Regions from separate parts of the Cytobacillus sp. genome, predicted to be linked through region 4. Evidence: riboswitches for the same ligand, from Rfam matches in the RefSeq annotation. Region 4 holds a riboswitch; each other region holds the start of a gene.
The links. Region 4 has a riboswitch for thiamine pyrophosphate ahead of ACEQ1T_RS00645 (thiamine phosphate synthase). Riboswitches for the same ligand answer to the same signal wherever they lie in the genome.
Positions count from the first base shown of each region.

Region 1 (4,840 bases), on a different contig from region 4:
ATCACCAAGTGTTGTCATGACATCCTCAGCCAGTAATCTATTTTTTGTGTGAATATTGATAATCTCTCTTCGGCCCTTTGTATCAGGAAGAGGGACATTGAAGGAGAAGTCAATCCGTCCCGGACGGAGGAATGCTTCATCAAGCATATCCTTCCTGTTTGTCGCTGCAATAAATAGTATTCCATCATTGGAATGGCCGCCGTCCAGCTGGACTAGCAGCTCAGTTAACGTCTTTTCGCTTTCTTCTCCGCCATGCTGCTTTCTTCTGCCTGCCAATGCATCTACTTCGTCAATGAAGACGACGGCAGGAGAATGCTTTCTTGCATTTTGGAAAAGGTTTCTTACTCGGGAAGCTCCCACACCAACGAACAACTCATTAAAACCGGAACCGCTGGTTGAGAAAAAAGTGGCTCCAAGTTCTTTAGCGATTGCCTGAGCCAGCAATGTTTTTCCTGTTCCAGGAGGCCCGTATAATAGAATTCCCTTCGGCGGCTTAATCCCCATTTTCAGAGAGCGCTCAGGTTCTTTTAATATAGAAAGAGTCTGCATGATTTCCTCTTTCATTTCTTCCTGAATTCCGCCAACATCTTCCAGTGAAATGGAAGGAAGGGCCTTTGGCTTAGATACACTTTGTTTCATGGTATTTGTAGCACCCATTCCGCCTTTTCCTGACTTAAACAGGTAAATGCCAATGGCTATAAACAAAAGGACTACACCGCCCAGAATCCAAGGGGTATAAGGTCCTGTGGTTGCGAACGTATATTGTATATTATAGGTTTCTACTAATTTATCAACCATCTCACTGTTGGGAGGCACATGGGAGATGTACTCGCCATCAGGGGCTGTGATCAGCAGTTTCCCATTTTTGTATTCCTGTACTGCAACAGTCTTTCCATCCTGGGAGGCAATAATTTTTTCCACAGAAGAAAACGGAACTGTCACATCCTTATTTCCTGCTTGTACGGTCCAAATAACCGCCGCCAAAATCACCGTGATCACCAATGCAATAGAAACAATCGTCGAAGGCTTCTTTAGACGTGATTTCAACTATTTCCCTCCTCATTGAACATACCTACATTATAAGGAAATAGTATTGTTAATAACAGGGTTTTACTTTTTTTAAACGTTGTAAATTATGGAAAAATAGTATAGTTTATAAGAAAGTGTGCTACAACAGCTATCAGATGGCATAAATATGTGAAAAAAATGTGACAAGCAGGGTGAAAACCTGGCATATAAATTAAAAAAGTTTTTTCAAAGAATCCTTTTCACAATGTTTCATTTCATATATACTAAAATCGGATAATTCAATAACGTGCCACAAGGGGAGCATTTTGCTGAGAGTGAACAGTTCGCTGTTCTGACCCTTTGAACCTGTTAGATAATGCTAGCGCAGGAATGTGGAATAAAAGGCGGAAGGAGATTTTCTGCCTGCTTGTTCTCCCTTGGGGTATCGTCAACGATTAAAGGGGGATTTTTTTATGAAAAAATTAAGCTTAACTGCGATGATTGAAGCTTCATTTTTTGCAGCATTTGCCATCATTCTGGATTTTCTGCCATCAATCAAGCTGTCACCGTCTATTTCCATTTCCGCCGCGATGATTCCGATCTTTATTTTGGCTTTCAGGTGGGGTTTTAAGGTAAGCTTCATCGCAGGCCTCTTATGGGGAATTTTGCAGATTTCCATGGGAGATGCCTGGATCGCCACTCCGCTTCAGGCATTTATTGAGTACTTTGTCGCATTTGCCTGTATTGGTTTTGCCGGTTTGTTTTTCCGGCCAATTCAAAGTCAGCTGCACAGGGGAAACAAGAACAAAGCATTGGGCTGGATAGTTTTAGCTGTGTTTGCCGGAAGCCTTGCCAGGTATTTCTGGCATTTCATAGCAGGTGTATTTTTCTTTGGAAGCTATGCGCCAGAAGGGATGTCGCCTGTATTATTCTCCTTCATGGCAAATGGCGCAACAATGCTTGGTGCTGCTATTCTTTGTTCCATTTTAGCAGCATTAATTATTTCTTCGGCACCTAGATTAATCATGAGAAAATCAGATGAAATTATTCAATCGCAAAAACATGCTTCCTGATTATAATCTGCCTCTTTGAATATATTTCAAAGAGGTTTTTTTCATATCTTAGGAAACTCCTTATGAAAAATGGGTATATTACTCAAAAAGGGGAGTGATTGTTTGTCAAACACATTGCAGGGTAACATCATAACAGGTGTCTTTGATGCAGAAACCAGTGCCTTTGAGATCCAAAAGGTTAAAAGTTTCACTACCCAGTCGATTCTCAACAAAAATCAATGTGAAAATTTGTATAACTATTTATCCATCCATGAGGAAGATGAGGGAGGACAAATTATTACACTGTACGATCAAATGCCGTTAATGCTGACCAGGCAGGAAATATGCAGTTTAAAGAAAGATTTGGAGAACATTAAAAAACTATATCAGTAGAAAATCGCTTTGCATCTTGCAAGGCTTTTTTTCTTGCCAAATTAAATTTGACAAATTTGTGACAAAAAGTTTGACAAATTTGTGAACATAGTTAGAATATTAAATAAAAGGGGATGAAAAACATGACATTAAAACAGCAAAAGGTTCTTCACTTTTTTAGGAATGTTACAGCAGCAGGTATACTTTTAGGATTAATTGTCTTTATTTCCAGCTTTTTTGTAAGCGGTATCACGGGTGAGTATGTTTTATCAATCGGCTTAAGCATTATGGTATCATCCATGCTAATTTTTGGATTTGGATTTTTTATCAATGTAATGGAAGAAATGACAAAGGGAAGCAAGGGAATCAGACAATACAAATAAAACCGGCCTCCAATAGGGAGACCGGTTTTTTGTATTATTTGGTTCATCGGTTGGACATGGCGCTTCTGCTTATCTTTAATTAATGAGCAGCGTGCCCAGAAGTCAGAACCCAAATTGAACCCACTACAATAACGATAACCATAAATACGGCATAAATCATATTTACCAAGTTCGTTTTGCCGTCTTCGCCTTCTCTTAAGTGCATGAACATGAAAAGCTGCATGCCTGCCTGAATGACAGCCAGTGAGCCGATGATCCACATGATAACTTTAAAAGAGAGGTTCGTTTTTAAGGCAATACCTGCTGCTGCAAATGTCAGCACAAGGGAAACAACAAATCCAATGACATGGCTTATCGGGAAGCTTTTTGATTGATGATGTTCCATTTAAGCCACCAGTCCTTTCAAATACACGAATGTGAAAATAAAGATCCAGACTACATCAAGGAAGTGCCAGTAAAGGCCGATAATAAATGTTTTTCTTGCTGTAGTAGGGGTAAGGCCTCTTTTTAAAAGCTGGATAATGACCATAGTTGCCCAGCCAATACCCAATGTAACGTGGGCTCCGTGTGTACCCAGCAAGACAAATAAGCTGGAAAGGAACGCACTTGTCTGCATCGTTGCGCCTTCATGGGCATAATGGATAAATTCATTAATCTCCATGAATAGGAATCCTGCGCCAAGAGCAAGGGTAATCACCAGCCAGGTAATTAGCCCTTTCAGGTTATGCCGGCGCATTTCAAAAATGGCGATGCCCATTGTAAAGCTGCTTGTCAAAAGGAGGACTGTCTGAATCATGACATCCTTGATCACAAAAATGTCTTTATGTGTTGGACCTCCTGCAAAGCGTTCATATAATACACCATATACTCCAAACAGAGTGGCAAATAGAACGATTTCAGCGCCAAGGAAAACCCAGAAGCCAAGAATATTCATCCGATCCTGTTCAGTTTGATATTCAAGGGGCAAGGAAGTATCCACTTTAGCTGACATGATCATGCACCTCTCCTTCTGTTTTTCTCCAGGCATTTTCAATTCTGTGAATTTCATCTTTTTTAACATGGAAGCCTTCATTGTAATCGAATGAACGGATGATCAAACCAGCAAAAATGCCGATGGCAGCTACAGCTGCAGCAATGTGCCATTCAAATACAAGGAGGAAGCCTGCGATGCCGAAGATGACACCCATATAAATCGGAAGCCAGGAATTGCTTGGCATATGAATCTCTTCAATTTCACTGTCATATAACGTTAAGCCTTCATTCTTTTTCTTCATGTGCCAGAAAGGATCAAGGGATTTAACCTCCGGCAGCTTTGCAAAGTTATAGAATTGAACTGGTGAAGCAGTAGACCATTCCAATGTTCTTGCATCCCATGGGTCGCTTGAGATGTTTCTGTCAGCATAGCGGATGCTCCAGTAAATGTTGTAGCAGAATACCGCGAACCCTGCTGCCAGAATGATCGAACCAATTGCCGATAGCATGAAGAGTGGTGCAAATCCTGATTCCGCAGAGTATGTGTATGCACGTCTCACAGCTCCGTTTAATCCAAGGAAGAACATAGGCATGAATGTTACGTTAAAACCAATAACAAAGAGCCAGAAATGCCATTTTCCGATTTTTTCATTCAGCATGAAACCGAACATTTTTGGCCACCAGTAGTACAGACCTGCAAATACGGCAAATACTACACCTGGAATTAATACATAGTGGAAGTGGGCAACAAGGAATAATGTATTGTGATACTGATAATCCGCTGCACCCATTGCAAGCATTACACCTGTAACCCCGCCTATAACAAAGCATGGGACGAATGCCAGTGCCCAAAGCATGGCGGAAGTAATTTTTATGCGGCCTTTACGCATCGTAAACAGCCAGTTGAACATCTTAACTCCGGTCGGTATGGCTATCGCCATCGTCGTGATGGAGAAGAAAGAGTTAACTGCAGGGCCTGATCCCATTGTGTAGAAATGGTGAACCCATACAACCATACTTAAAAGGGCAATTCCAAGGATGGAAAATACCATT
Region 1 is NZ_CAXQGS010000052.1:88,625-93,464, forward strand. It holds gene ACEQ1T_RS09510 (AAA family ATPase) at 1-1,047, opposite strand, end outside; TPP riboswitch at 1,314-1,416, shown strand; gene thiT (energy-coupled thiamine transporter ThiT) at 1,482-2,081, shown strand; gene ACEQ1T_RS09520 (hypothetical protein) at 2,184-2,453, shown strand; gene ACEQ1T_RS09525 (hypothetical protein) at 2,576-2,815, shown strand; gene qoxD (cytochrome aa3 quinol oxidase subunit IV) at 2,895-3,200, opposite strand; gene qoxC (cytochrome aa3 quinol oxidase subunit III) at 3,201-3,806, opposite strand; gene qoxB (cytochrome aa3 quinol oxidase subunit I) at 3,796-4,840, opposite strand, start outside.
Region 1: it holds a riboswitch for thiamine pyrophosphate, as region 4 does, so the genes downstream of both, thiT (energy-coupled thiamine transporter ThiT) here and ACEQ1T_RS00645 (thiamine phosphate synthase) in region 4, are expected to answer to the same signal.

Region 2 (4,840 bases), on a different contig from region 4:
GCAGCCAGATACCCTCAAGCAGAAGTTCTTCTGCATACTTATCAAAGCAGTCGGCAGTGCTTCCATTAAATAAAATTTCGCCATCCCGGTTTAGCACCAAGCAGCGGTCGGTCAAATCAATCCAATCATCCAGCTTGTGCTCAATTATTAGAAGGGATAAGGATTGCTCCTCTTTAAGCTCTTTGATGATGCGGGTAAGTTCATAGCTTGAAGCCGGGTCAAGGTTTGCTGTCGGTTCATCCAAAATCAGGATATCCGGTTTTAATGACAATACACATGCGAGTGCAAGTTTTTGCTTTTGTCCCCCCGAAAGGGTGTGGATTAAGGCATGCTTAAATGGCAGAAGATGAACAAGTTCCAGTGCTTCATCAATCTTGTTCTCAATTTCTTCAGGAGGTGTTTTCATATTCTCAAGTCCGAATGCCAGCTCTTCTTCAACTGTTGTCATGCAAAACTGGCTTTCTGGATCCTGAAACACAATGCCGATGTGCCGATTAATTTCACCAGGCCGGAATTCCTCCAGCATTTTTCCCTTGAAAGAAATGGTGCCTTCCAGTTCTCCATCAATGGCTTCCGGATACAATTTATTTAAGCAGAAAGCAAGCGTACTTTTTCCGCAGCCGCTGGGGCCCAATAATAGAACAGCTTCCCCTGGATAAAGACTAAAATTCAAATTCTTAAAAACAGGATTCTTCTCATCTTCATGACGGAAGGACAGCTGTTCTGTTATTAATAGAGGCTGGCTATACTGTAATGCCATTTTCTGATTTTCCCCTTTTCAGCTCTTTTCCTATAGGAAAGCTGTTTAATGCACCAGTTTTTGCAAGACTCTCACTGAGCCATTTCCCCAGCAATCCGGCAAGCAAAGCGCCGCTAATCAGTCTCACGAAAAACATGGCAGTTACATAACCGGGTGAGAGGGCTGCATAGCCTGAAATGAAATAGCCCCAAATAAAGCTTGTAACAGAAGAGCCCATGCCGGCAGCAATTAAAACCCATGTCCGGTAGTTGTTCCATTTTGTTGCCGCAAACACAGCCTCTGCTCCAATCCCCTGTATCATGCCTGAAAGAATCAGGCGAGGGCCTACTGCATTGCCAATCATGACCTCAATGGCTGCAGCGACGGTTTCCGATAAAAAGGCGGCTCCGGGTTTTCTGATTATGTACGCTGCGATGATTGAAACAATAAACCAAATGCCAAAAATCAGATCATAGCCGATTAAGCCAAACATCCCATATAACACGTTCCCAAATTGCATGAACACCAGGTATACAACTGCAAACACAACAGCGAGTACAGACAGGACAATGACCTCACGAAGTTTCCATTTTTCGAGCATATTACACAGCCCCCTTCTTGGAAGGACTGTTCGCAGACATATTCACTGTCATGACAATATGAGTAGAATCGCTTTTCTTACAGCTTTGGAATGCATCTTCCAGCGTTTTAAAAACAGCATGTGCATCTCCATCTAATCTTGAAGCATAATGGACACCTTCAGTAAATGTTCCCTGATCCTTTGCGAGCTCGACCTGCTCCATAATGACGTTCATGTATGAAGGAATCCCCATCGGATACAGTGCGAACTGTACAGCGACTTCCTGGCTGATTCCAGCAGATTTTTTTTCATTCGCCTTCTCTTCATTTTCAGCAAGATAAGCATCTCCGGCAGTATCCCCAGGGCAGCCATTTGAAAATGTGCCGTTAAATACCACATGATCACCATGCTTAGCAGCTTCAAGATAAATAGCTTTGACCACATCAAAAACATGAATGGATCTGCCGCGAACACAAGTGCTCACATCATCTGTATCCATCCATACCTTGCTTGTATCCACTTCTTTTAGAGCAGATAAAATTACATCCACAAACCTGTCAGTCATTGGATAAATTGAAAACCTGCACCCTGTAATCTCGCTTGTTCCGCATAGAAAATTTTCCTGCATCTTTCCATCCTCCTAGTTTAGTTTTCATGAAAGGCTATTTTCGCAAGGTTTGTTGCTTTTTGTATATGATTTACTGAGTTGATTGTAGCGGAATGTGCGAGACTCCTGCGGGAGTATCGGGACAGGTGAGACCCCGCAGACGCGCAGCGTCGAGGAGGCTCACCGCCCGCCCCGCGGAAAGCCAGCAGCCTGGAGCGGAAATCAACGGACAACATTAATAAGCGAAAAACAACAATTTACACGAAAAGAGCCTAATGAAAATAAAAAACTGCATTCCCATAAGGAAATGCAGTTGAATGATATCAATACACTAGAAATGATAGCCGTTCACCTGCACTTCCCCACGCTGGTATTATCCAGATCGGGTGATAAGAGTCAGAACGGATTGTTCTTCTCAGCCAAAAAGCTCCCCTAGTGCAAAATAAGATATGCAGTTTTTATTGACTCCATCTTAATACGGAGCATCCAAATTGTAAATGACTAATTTATAATTCTTTAAATCATTTGATCTATGAAAACAGACAAACGCCTTCACTAACACAGAAAAGCTATAAAAAATTTCTGCATTGTCCATGTCATGTTCTATTCCAATCCTTCCCTTCATAAAAGTGTAATAGGACAATTTTACACCGAGAAGAGGGGGGCAAATTGGATGATATACAGAATGCTTGCTTTAAATATTGACGGAACACTACTCCAATCAAATGGAAGACTTCATAAATCAACAAAAGAAGCCATTGAATATGTGCAGCAAAAAGGAATTTATGTAACACTTGTCACATCCAGAAGTTTTCCATCCGCGAAAAAAGCGGCCAAAGCATTGAAAATCAATTCTTTACTGGTCACACACAGGGGGGCTTATATTGCAGCTTCTCAGGAAAAGCCGATATATGTAAAAAGGATACAGGAAGATGAAACGTATGAAATCGTGCGCCTGCTTGAAGGCTTTACCTGTCAAATCAGGCTGGTGCACGAAAAATATTCCCTTGCCAACAAAACCAAGCTAAATACCAATATGCTTGCTAAAACGGTTTTTACAACCGGGGATCCCATTTTTTACTCGCAGCAATTTGTGGATTCATTAAGTGACACCATTCTAGATGAGCCGGTCACGCCGCCAAAAATTGAAGTGTATTTTGAAGATAAAGGAGACCTTGAGGATGCCAAGGCAGCCATTAGGGGCATGTTTGAAAATGTAGAAGTCATTAAGCTGGGTGATCTGCGGATGGATATCGTTCCTGCCGGAGTTTCAAAGCTGAATGGTTTGCTTTATTTATGTGAACATCTCGGAATATCCCGAAACCAAATGGTCGTTATAGGCGATTCGGCAGATGACCTGGAAATGATTGAAGCCGCCGGTCTCGGTGTGGCTATGGGAAATGCCCCTGCGGAAGTAAAAAAAGCAGCCGACTGGCTGACCCGATCCAATAACCAGAACGGGGTAAGCTACATGGTTAAAGAACATTTCCGGAAGCAGCATCCAATTGATTTTCTGAAGAAAATGAATCTATTAAAATAAAATCAATGAAAGAGAGTTCGATTAGGTAATCGGCTCTTTTTTTGCTTTGTGAAATTGCCAAAGGAGAAAGGAAGAAGAACCATAAATAATATAAGCAATCCATTAGGAATCATTCCGCCTATATTGACCTTGTTTCCCCATTTCTGTACACTAAAAGAAGTTTGTCAACATGAAAAATAGACACTTTACAGCTGCCGTCAAAAAAAGACATCGGCACATTTAATATATTTACTAAAAAAGGTGATCGATTTGAACATTTCAATTTTAGGTATACAGGATGAACGGTTCCATCGGCCGCTCCGGCTGATCGGGAACCTCTTTTTTGAAGAATGTGCAGTGTTGATGGGTGAGAATGCTGCAGCTGATTTGACAATTAATTTTCAGCTTGAACATGGAAAGCACATTAAGGCCATTGCAGAGCTTTCTGATAAAGATGGAAAGAATCTTTCAGCGAATTTTGAGAAGGAATTCGTTCCGGCTGAGTCAGAAAAAGAGAATTTCAAACAAATAAAAAATGCAGTATCCCATGTATATCTGACTGTTTTGCAGGACTGGACAGGCATTACCCAGAAGTGGGGAATTCTGACTGGGGTACGTCCCACAAAATTGCTTCACCGTGCTATACAGCATCAGACACCTCTCCATGAAGCCCATCAGCAGCTGAAGGAAGAGTATTTGATTACAGATGAAAAAATCCAGCTTATGCAGAATATTGTAAACAGGCAGCTTGCTGTCGTACCGGATCTTTATGACTTAAAAAATGAAGTCAGTATATATATTGGCATTCCATTCTGCCCGACAAAATGTGCGTACTGCACTTTTCCTGCATATGCGATTAATGGCAGGCAGGGTTCTGTTAACTCGTTCCTTGGCGGCCTGCATTTTGAAATGCGCAAAATTGGCGAGTGGCTGAAAGAAAATGATGTGAAAATTACTACTGTCTACTATGGAGGAGGGACTCCGACAAGCATTACGGCGGAAGAGATGGATATGCTTTATGAGGAAATGTATGACTCTTTTCCAGATGTAGAAAACATACGGGAGGTCACTGTGGAAGCTGGCCGTCCGGATACAATCACACCTGAAAAGCTTGAGGTGCTGAAAAAATGGAATATTGACCGAATCAGCATCAATCCTCAGTCCTATATTCAGGAGACCCTGAAAGCCATTGGCCGCCACCATACAGTGGAAGAAACCGTGGATAAGTTCCATTTGGCTCGCAATATGGGAATGAATAACATCAATATGGATCTGATTATCGGACTTCCTGGAGAAGGTGTGCCGGAATTTTCGCATACTTTGGATGAAACTGAGAAATTAATGCCGGAATCCCTGACTGTTCATACTTTATCCTTTAAACGAGCTTCGGAAATG
Region 2 is NZ_CAXQGS010000133.1:13,233-18,072, forward strand. It holds gene ACEQ1T_RS23285 (ABC transporter ATP-binding protein) at 1-760, opposite strand, end outside; gene ACEQ1T_RS23290 (ECF transporter S component) at 744-1,340, opposite strand; gene ACEQ1T_RS23295 (YkoF family thiamine/hydroxymethylpyrimidine-binding protein) at 1,342-1,947, opposite strand; TPP riboswitch at 2,269-2,370, opposite strand; gene ACEQ1T_RS23300 (Cof-type HAD-IIB family hydrolase) at 2,600-3,466, shown strand; gene ACEQ1T_RS23305 (coproporphyrinogen III oxidase) at 3,716-4,840, shown strand, end outside.
Region 2: it holds a riboswitch for thiamine pyrophosphate, as region 4 does, so the genes downstream of both, ACEQ1T_RS23295 (YkoF family thiamine/hydroxymethylpyrimidine-binding protein) here and ACEQ1T_RS00645 (thiamine phosphate synthase) in region 4, are expected to answer to the same signal.

Region 3 (4,840 bases), on a different contig from region 4:
AATGGATGTGGAATTTATCCCAGTCACATAAGACCAAATTCTGGGCAACCAGCTGCGAACAAGTTTGGATGAATGAAATGCCAGAAAATATTCATGACCATGAATGGCTTAAATTTGGATTTGATATATCAGATGATGAGATCAGGGAACTCATTCATAAAGAGCTTCGAACAAAAGGGGACCTGGAAATTACAAATTCCAGCTTAACTAATATTGAGGTAAATGCTCTGGGCATCAATAAAGCCAGAGGTATCCAGAAGGTAACTGAGATTCTTGGCATTTCGATGGAAAATGTAATGGCAATGGGAGACAGCTTAAATGATATTGCCATGATAGAGGAATCTGGCTGGGGAGTAGCAATGGGAAATGCCCAGGATATTGTGAAAGAAACAGCCAATGCTGTTACGGGAACTAATGATGACGCTGGTGTTGCAAAAGCAATCCGAAAGTGGGCTCTCTAAGATTAAAAACCGGCTAACATGCCGGTTTTTGGTTTATTTGGATGCTCTTTTGGCAATTAGAATGGTTTCTTCCAGTGCTATTTCCACATTTCCTTTAATCGCCCTGGAAATCATACAGGATGCTTCAGCTTTTTGCGCCAGCTTTCGCGCAAGTGAATGATCCTTTTCTGTCGCATCAGCTTTTAACAAGATAAGGGGGCGATGAATAATTTTCCTATACGTAATCACTCCTTTGGTTACATCCACAATTCCAATTGATTCCATCGTAAGGTCTTCTTTTTCGAGTTTGCTTCGTTCCATCATGGCTGCCAGGGTAATGATATAACAAGTTGCTGCAGCCCCAAGCAGCATTTCATCCGGATTTGTTCCGATTCCGGGACCTTCCATTTCTGGGGGAATGGAAACCTTTGTTTTCAGCCCTCCAGTCTCAATTTCTCCAACATCATTACGAAGTCCAGGCCAATGTGCTTTTAAATGGAATTGGTGTTCAGCCATTCTTTGATTCCTCCAAGTTATGTATTTCTATTTAAACCTTAAAGAGGAACAGGCAGAATTGCAAGACTTTACAGATTTAACGTTTCAGGCTAAGATGAAATCAGCCAACTTAATAGTTTTACTGCTAGGGGTGCCCGATGCTCGCGGGCTGAGAAAGAAACCGGACTGTTTTTTACCCTTCGGACCTGATCTGGATCATACCAGCGTAGGAAAGTAGTAATTGCGGGGAACGATGTTTTTTCTCTTAGATTATTCAGCCAGGTCCAATTTCGGATCTGGTTTTTATTTTGTTCTCAAAAACAAATGAATTGGCTATCAATAAGGAGGATTTTCTATGAATCTTAACGATCAGATTGTCATTATTACAGGCAGCAGCAGAGGGCTGGGCAAAGAAACAGCAAAAGCATTCGCGAGGGAAGGGGCGAGAGTTGTCATTAACTATTTCCATAGCGAGGAAAAAGCACATGCTCTACAGAAGGAAATTGGCGAAAAAGCCATTGCCATTCGTGCTGATATCCGGGACAGAGGTCAAGTGAAATCAATGTTTCAAAAGGCGAAGGAACACTTTGGAGGCCCCATTACAACCATAGTCAATAATGCACTGGTGAACTTTCAATTTGACCCTATTTCAAAAAAAGATGCAGAAACAATTAAATGGGACGATTACAAAAACCAGCTCGAAGGTGCAATTCTTGGGGCTTTAAACACAGTCCAGGCTGGTCTGGAAGATATGAAAAAACAGGAGTTTGGCAGGATAATCTCGGTTGGGACCAATCTATTCCAGAATCCAGTTGTACCCTACCATGACTATACGACCAGCAAAGCTGCTCTATTAGGCTTCACCAGGAATATGGCGAATGAGCTGGGCCAATATGGGATTACTGCGAATATGGTATCAGGCGGTTTGTTAAGAACGACAGACGCCAGTGCTTCGACATCCGAGGAAGTCTTTGAAATTATCGAAAACTCAACTCCATTAAAAAAAGTCACAGATCCTGCAGAAGTGGCTGATGCAATAGTCTTCTTCGCTTCTCCCTGGGCAAGGGCGGTTACAGGACAGAATTTGGTTGTGGATGGCGGACTAGTTATGAATTAAAGGAGGAATTAATGTGAACATTCAGGAGATTAGCAGCCTATTGGAAAAACTAAGAGATACAAATCCTCTGGTACATAATATCACCAATGTGGTGGTAACCAACTTTACGGCAAATGGCCTTCTGGCTATTGGGGCATCACCAGTGATGGCATATGCACATGAAGAGGCAGCTGACATGGCTAAAATAGCTGGCGCATTGGTTCTCAATATGGGAACACTGACTGAAAAAGAAGTAAAAAGCATGCTCATAGCGGGTAAGTCAGCAAATCAGCATGGAGTGCCGGTCATTTTTGACCCTGTTGGTGTCGGCGCGACGGCCTATCGTACAGAAACAGCTAAAAGACTATTAGAAGAATTAGATATTACCATCATAAGAGGCAATGCAGCAGAAATTGCCAACGCAGCAGGACAGAAATGGAGTATTAAGGGCGTAGATGCAGTTGAAGCAGCAGGGAACACTTCTGAGCTTGCTAAGTCGGCAGCAAAAGAACTTGGTGCAGTCACTGTTATCACAGGAAAACAGGATATCGTTTCAGATGGAAGATCCACATTTGCCATTAACAATGGCCATCCTCTTCTAACGAAAGTAACAGGTGCCGGATGTCTTCTTACTTCTGTAATAGGAGCTTTCGCTGCTGTTGAAAAGGATCCTGTAAAAGCAGCAGCAGCTTCATTGGTCGTTTATGGATCTGCCGCAGAAATTGCAGCAGAAAAATCGGATGGCAAAGGCCCAGGAACTTTCCAAGCAGAGTTTTTGAATAGCTTATATAACATTTCTGCTGCAGATGTTGAAGCATATGGATCTTTTGAAAAAACGATCGGATAGGAGGCTTTTAAATGAAAGTGAATAAAGCTTTAACCATAGCGGGTTCAGATAGCGGCGGCGGCGCGGGCATTCAGGCAGACTTAAAAACATTTCAGGAACTCGGTGTTTTCGGCATGTCTGCTTTGACTGCTGTTACGGCTCAAAACACCAAGGGCGTTCAGGGAGTTTATCCAATGACAGCAGAGGCAGTGTCTGCTCAAATTCAGTCCATAGGAGAGGACCTCAGACCTGACGCTGTAAAGACAGGAATGCTTTTTAGTGCAGATATAATCGAGAGTGTTTCCAATGAAATCGTGAGATACGGATGGAAAAATGTCGTCATAGATCCAGTGATGATTGCAAAGGGAGGAGCAAGTCTTCTTCAGAATGAAGCGATATTAGCGATGAAGAAGCGTCTTATTCCGCTCTCTATGGTGATTACCCCGAATATTCCAGAGGCAGAGGTTTTAACGGACATAAGGATTCGTTCGCTGGAGGATAAAAGAGAAGCAGCAAAAAAGCTGCATCACCTTGGAGCAAAAAATGTCATCATAAAAGGCGGCCATGACGAAGCAAAGGACATAGCAGCAGACCTTCTATTTGACGGAGAAAGTTTTTCGGAATTTAAGAGCAGCAGAATACAAACCGCCAATACACATGGAACAGGCTGCACTTTTTCGGCTGCCATTACCGCTGGCCTCGCAGACGGTCTTTCTGTGCCAGAAGCTGTTGATCGAGCGAAAAAATTCATCCAGGCCGCCATTGAATTTGACTTGGGAATTGGCAGCGGTCATGGTCCTACCAATCACTGGGCGTTCAATAGAAGGAAGAAGGAGACTGAAGTTTATGGCCGTTAATCCGCAGGCAATGAGAAACTTATTAAAAGTATACTTTATAATGGGCAGCACTAATTGCCATCAGGATCCTGAAAAAGTCCTTCAATCGGCCATCAAAGGAGGAATTACGTTATTTCAATTCCGTGAAAAAGGAGCAGGATGCCTTCATGGCAAAGAAAAGGAATCGCTCGCAAAAAAGCTTCAAGCAATCTGCAAAGAGAGCAGTATCCCTTTTATTGTAAATGATGATATCGAATTGGCACTTAAAATAAATGCAGATGGTGTCCATATAGGCCAGGACGATGAACCAGCCGATGCGGTCCGCAGGAAAATTGGCAGCAAAATCCTGGGAGTCTCAGTGCACAGCATGCAGGAAGCGGAAACAGCGATCCGTCAAGGCGCAGATTACCTTGGGATAGGGCCTATTTATCCGACATCCACAAAGGAAGATGCCAAAGCCGTTCAGGGACTTACTTTTTTGACAGAATTAAGATCTGCTCATATCCAAATTCCTGTTGTAGGAATAGGCGGAATTACTCCTGAAAATACACCTCCTATAATTAAGGCAGGGGCTGACGGTGTTTCTGTTATTTCTGCAATCAGCCAGGCGGATTCACCTGAAAAAGCAGCCATACTGTTATATGATGCAGTAAGAGAATAATGTGAAAAATGCCCACTAATTTGGGCATTTTTTATTGTATAGACGTTTGAAATTCTAAGGTTTATCCCAATCTATTGAGGGTAGCTCACTACAAACAATAGAAACAGAGGGATGAACAATTGAAAAAGTGGATGGAATCAGGTCTTTACATTCAAATGGCAGCCGTATTGCTGGTCGTCTATTACGGGTTCATTTCAGGTCTTGTAGCTGCGGAGACCAAAATGACTGAATACGAAGGGGAAATAGATGAGAAATATCGTCTGACTTCGGTTGATAATTACTTAAGCAACTTTAGCACCCATGAAGAATATTGGATACGGCTGGATAATGGCAAATCCTTTGAGCTGACGGCATCATTATATGAAAGTATTAAGCGGGGTGAAAAGATCAAATTAGTGCAGATGAATGCCGGTACCATGATATTCAGGCAATAAAGCAACGCTTATAAAAATAGGCTGCATTTTCTTGTGGATTTGCCGTTCCTGT
Region 3 is NZ_CAXQGS010000052.1:58,294-63,133, forward strand. It holds gene ACEQ1T_RS09330 (Cof-type HAD-IIB family hydrolase) at 1-461, shown strand, start outside; gene ACEQ1T_RS09335 (OsmC family protein) at 495-956, opposite strand; TPP riboswitch at 1,073-1,185, shown strand; gene ACEQ1T_RS09340 (3-oxoacyl-ACP reductase) at 1,291-2,052, shown strand; gene thiM (hydroxyethylthiazole kinase) at 2,066-2,878, shown strand; gene thiD (bifunctional hydroxymethylpyrimidine kinase/phosphomethylpyrimidine kinase) at 2,890-3,714, shown strand; gene thiE (thiamine phosphate synthase) at 3,704-4,354, shown strand; gene ACEQ1T_RS09360 (hypothetical protein) at 4,474-4,788, shown strand.
Region 3: it holds a riboswitch for thiamine pyrophosphate, as region 4 does, so the genes downstream of both, ACEQ1T_RS09340 (3-oxoacyl-ACP reductase) here and ACEQ1T_RS00645 (thiamine phosphate synthase) in region 4, are expected to answer to the same signal.

Region 4 (4,840 bases):
TCAATATACTGCAGATCTAAAGAAAGGGCTTCCCGCTCTGAGAAGCCGGTGGATTCAGGAACGAGCGGATGTAGAAGAATATGATGGGCGGAAAGTAAAGCCCGAGGACAATGGCTACCTCAATGAAGGTGATCCGCGTGCCAATCATAAAGTCTTTCCTGGCTTAAACCGCAAGCCATTGATAGCGAAAAAAGGGAAGAATGTCACCCAGCTTCACTATGCCAAAAAGGGGATCATTACCCCGGAGATGGAGTTTATAGCTATTCGGGAAAATATGGAACCGGAATTTGTGCGGTCTGAAGTAGCAAGAGGGCGGGCGATAATTCCTTCCAATATCAATCATCCTGAGACAGAGCCAATGATTATCGGAAGAAATTTTCATGTAAAAATTAATGCGAATATTGGAAACTCGGCTGTTTCATCCTCAATTGAAGAAGAGGTAGAGAAAATGACCTGGGCTACCCGATGGGGAGCGGATACAATTATGGATCTGTCTACAGGCAAAAATATTCATACTACACGCGAATGGATTATCAGAAACTCTGCCGTTCCGGTCGGTACTGTTCCCATTTATCAGGCCCTTGAAAAGGTTAATGGCATTGCCGAGGATCTTACGTGGGAAGTATACAGGGATACCCTAATCGAACAAGCAGAGCAGGGGGTTGACTATTTTACCATTCATGCAGGTGTCCTTTTGAGGTATGTGCCGCTGTCGGCAAAACGCTTGACCGGAATTGTGTCGAGAGGCGGATCCATTATGGCTCAATGGTGCCTGCATCATCATAAAGAGAACTTTTTATATACGCACTTTGAAGAAATTTGCGAGATCATGAAAGCTTATGATGTGGCCTTCTCCCTGGGGGATGGACTGAGGCCGGGATCGATTGCAGATGCAAATGACGAGGCTCAATTTGCAGAGCTCGAAACACTTGGAGAGCTGACGAAAATTGCCTGGGAACATGATGTCCAGGTAATGGTCGAGGGACCTGGCCATGTTCCAATGCATTTAATCAAAGAGAATATGGATAAACAATTGGAAATCTGTAAAGAAGCACCATTCTACACACTCGGACCCCTTACGACTGATATAGCTCCGGGCTATGACCATATTACCTCTGCAATCGGGGCTGCCATGATAGGCTGGTATGGTACGGCAATGCTTTGCTATGTTACACCTAAAGAACATTTGGGTTTGCCAAATAGAAACGATGTGCGCGAGGGTGTCATCACGTATAAAATTGCCGCTCATGCTGCAGATCTGGCAAAGGGACATCCTGGAGCGCAAAAAAGGGATGATGCCCTGTCAAAAGCCCGTTTTGAATTTCGCTGGAGAGATCAATTTAATCTTTCTTTGGATCCTGAGCGTGCTTTGGAATTTCATGATGAAACACTGCCGGCTGAAGGTGCAAAAACAGCTCATTTTTGTTCCATGTGCGGGCCAAAGTTTTGCAGTATGAGAATTTCTCAGGATATCCGGAATTATGCAAAAGAACATCAGCTTGAAACAAATGAAGCGATAAAGAAGGGACTGGAAGAAAAAGCTGAGGAATTTAATAAGGCCGGGGGAAATATATATCAGTAGTCTTTTTATAGTTTAATAGAAATTAAATCCGCTGGGGGTGCCTGTTTGCAGGCTGAGATTAAAGCAAAAGCTTTAAGACCCTTGGAACCTGATCTGGCATGCCAGCGTAGGGAAGTGGAGTATCGGGTCTGAATTCCAAGGCCCCATACCGCCGCTTTCTATTTAGAAGGTGGTTTTTTATTTGCACAAAATCTAAAAATAGCACGGGAGCATCCGCAATGAAAAAACAGCTGCATGTTATATCAGATGGAAAGCTTTCTCTAGAGGCCTTTGCTGAAATAGCAGGTGAAGTGGAACCCTTTGCAGATAAGTTCCACTTGAGGGAAAAACATCGAACCGCAAGGGAGCTATATGAAGGAATTGAGCTGCTTTGTAATGAGGGAGTCCCCATTCATAAAATTGTTATAAATGATCGGGTGGATGTTGCATGGACATGTAAGGCAGGTGTACATCTTGCTTTTCACAGCCTTCCAGTCCATGTTGTCAAAATGCATTTTCCAGATATGCCCATCGGATGTTCCGTACATTCTCTTGAAGAAGCAGAAGAGGCTGCAAAACAGGGAGCTGGTTATATCCTGTTTGGACACATATTTGAAACCGATTCTAAGAAGGGAGCTCCGCCAAGGGGCACTGGGTCACTGGAGGCTCTCAAAAAGGCAGTAGAAATTCCGGTATTGGCAATTGGAGGCATTAAACCAGAAAAAGTCCCAGAGGTTTTGGAGGCGGGGGCAGATGGCATTGCTGTAATGTCAGGGATTTTGCAGGCAAAGGACCCTGCAGAGGCAGCAAAGCTCTTTTTAAATAAGTTAGATGAGGAGGGGAAATGATGAGGAAAATATTTGACGCCGTTATAGTTGGCGGCGGCATTAACGGTAGCTCCATTGCTTTTCAACTGGCTAAAAGAGGGTATAAAGTGGCCGTTTTGGATAAGGGGAAAATAGCCGGCAAGGCTTCCGGAGCGGCAGCTGGAATTTTAGGAGCCCAAACGGAACTGACAGAAGACGGCCCGCTATTCCAGCTGGCATGCAAAAGCCGCTCCATGTATCAGAGCCTGATTCCTGAACTGGAAGATTTATCTCAAGTGCATATTGGCTATCAAAATAAGGGTGTATATAAAGTGGCGGCTAATAAAGAAGAGGAGCTGGCATTAAAAAGCTTGATAGAAAGCCAGCAAAAAGCGGGTGAGCAGGCCGAATGGTTTTCGATCGATGACCTGATCAAACGTGAACCATTCGTATCAAATAAATTGAGGGGGGCCATGTATATACCGAATGACGGACAAGTACAGGCATATGAATTGTCCCTTGCCTTTGCAAAAGCTTCAATAGCCCTCGGCGCAGAAATATATGAGTATACACATGTATCAGATTTTATTTTAAAAGATAAAAAGGTTAATGGAGTCAGAACCAGCCTGGGAGAACTTCTGACAGATTCCGTTATTGTTGCTTCCGGGGTCTGGAGCAGGGAGCTTCTTGAAAGAACGGGCCTTTCGCTGCCCATTATTCCGGTTAAAGGCGAGTGCTTCTCGGTCAAGGTTGAAAAACCGCTTGTACAGGGGACGATCTTTTCACATGGATGCTATATCGTTCCAAAGCAATCCGGGAGGCTGGTAGTTGGAGCGACGGTTAAGGTAAATTCATTTGATGAGAAGGTGACCTTTGAGGGAATATCCTTGCTGATGGAAAAGGCTCAAAACCTGGTTCCTGTCATCGCGAATGCGGAATGGGAAGGCGCCTGGACAGGAATTCGTCCGCAATCGGCTGATGGGCAGCCTTTTTTGGGACAACATCCAGCATGTGAAGGGTTATACATTGCAGCTGGGCATTTTCGGAATGGGATCCTCCTTGCCCCGGCAACAGGAGAACTGATGGCAGACATCATGGAAGGCAAAACGGAGCAGCCTAATCCATTTGAGCTGTCCCGCCTTGAATGTTTAGTCCATTCGTCAAAAGGGGTGCTTTTATGAATATTGTCATTAACGGAGATGCTATTGTGCTGCCGGAAACAGTTAATTCTGTTTCACGCCTGCTCGAGCACTTTCATTTGGAGCAAAAGGTAGTCATTGTCGAGCTAAACCAGAACATTTTGGATAATTCCACACATGCTGAAACCATACTGACAGACGGGGATCGAATCGAAATTGTACACTTTGTAGGAGGCGGATGATTTGTTGAAAATTGGACCCTATGAATTTAATTCACGGCTGCTGCTCGGAACAGGAAAATATCCAAGCTTTGATGTGCAAAGGGAAGCTGTAGAAGCTTCGGAAGCAGAGGTGCTTACGTTTGCAGTACGCCGTATGAACATTTTTGAAGCGAACCAGCCCAACTTTTTGGAAAAGCTGGATTTAAAGAAATATAAATTACTCCCAAATACGGCAGGAGCAAGTACAGCTGAGGAGGCTGTTCGAATAGCAAGGCTATCCAAAGCTTCCGGGCTCTGCGACATGATTAAGGTTGAGGTTATTGGATGCAGCAAAACACTTCTTCCCGATCCAATAGAAACAATAAAAGCAGCGGAGATTCTATTAGACGAGGGATTTATTGTTCTTCCTTATACCTCTGATGATGTCGTCCTTGCCCGAAAACTAGAAGAAATAGGCTGCCATGCGGTCATGCCATGTGCTTCGCCAATTGGTTCAGGGCAGGGAATCATTAATCCTATTAATCTTCAATTTATTACAGAGCAGGCTGCTGTTCCGATTATTGTGGATGCTGGAATTGGGAGCCCGGCAGATGCGGCATTGGCAATGGAGCTGGGAGCAGATGGTGTGTTATTAAATACGGCTGTCTCCTCTGCCGATGATCCTGTTAAAATGGCAAAAGCAATGAAACTCGCCATTGAAGCAGGAAGGCTGGGCTATGAAGCTGGCCGGATGCCCCAAAAGCGTTATTCATCAGCAAGCAGCCCGGCGGAAGGAATGGTTTTTAGTTGAATCAGCGATACTCCCGCCAGATATTATTTCCTGCGATTGGCAAAGAAGGACAGAAAAAGCTGAGGGAAAAACACGCTTTGATTGTAGGGGCTGGTGCATTAGGGGCTGCAAATGCAGAAACCCTCACAAGGGCAGGCATCGGCAAATTAACCATTGCCGATCGGGATTATGTGGAGTGGAGCAACCTGCAGCGCCAGCAGCTTTATAGTGAAGAAGACGTTGTTCGTAAAGCTCCAAAAGCGATAGCAGCGGCTAAACGCCTGAAAGCCATCAATTCAGAGGTTCAAGTTATTGCCCGTATAATGGATGTAGGAGTACAGGAG
Region 4 is NZ_CAXQGS010000005.1:23,672-28,511, reverse strand. It holds gene thiC (phosphomethylpyrimidine synthase ThiC) at 1-1,582, shown strand, start outside; TPP riboswitch at 1,606-1,712, shown strand; gene ACEQ1T_RS00645 (thiamine phosphate synthase) at 1,801-2,409, shown strand; gene thiO (glycine oxidase ThiO) at 2,406-3,548, shown strand; gene thiS (sulfur carrier protein ThiS) at 3,545-3,748, shown strand; gene ACEQ1T_RS00630 (thiazole synthase) at 3,750-4,517, shown strand; gene ACEQ1T_RS00625 (MoeB/ThiF family adenylyltransferase) at 4,514-4,840, shown strand, end outside.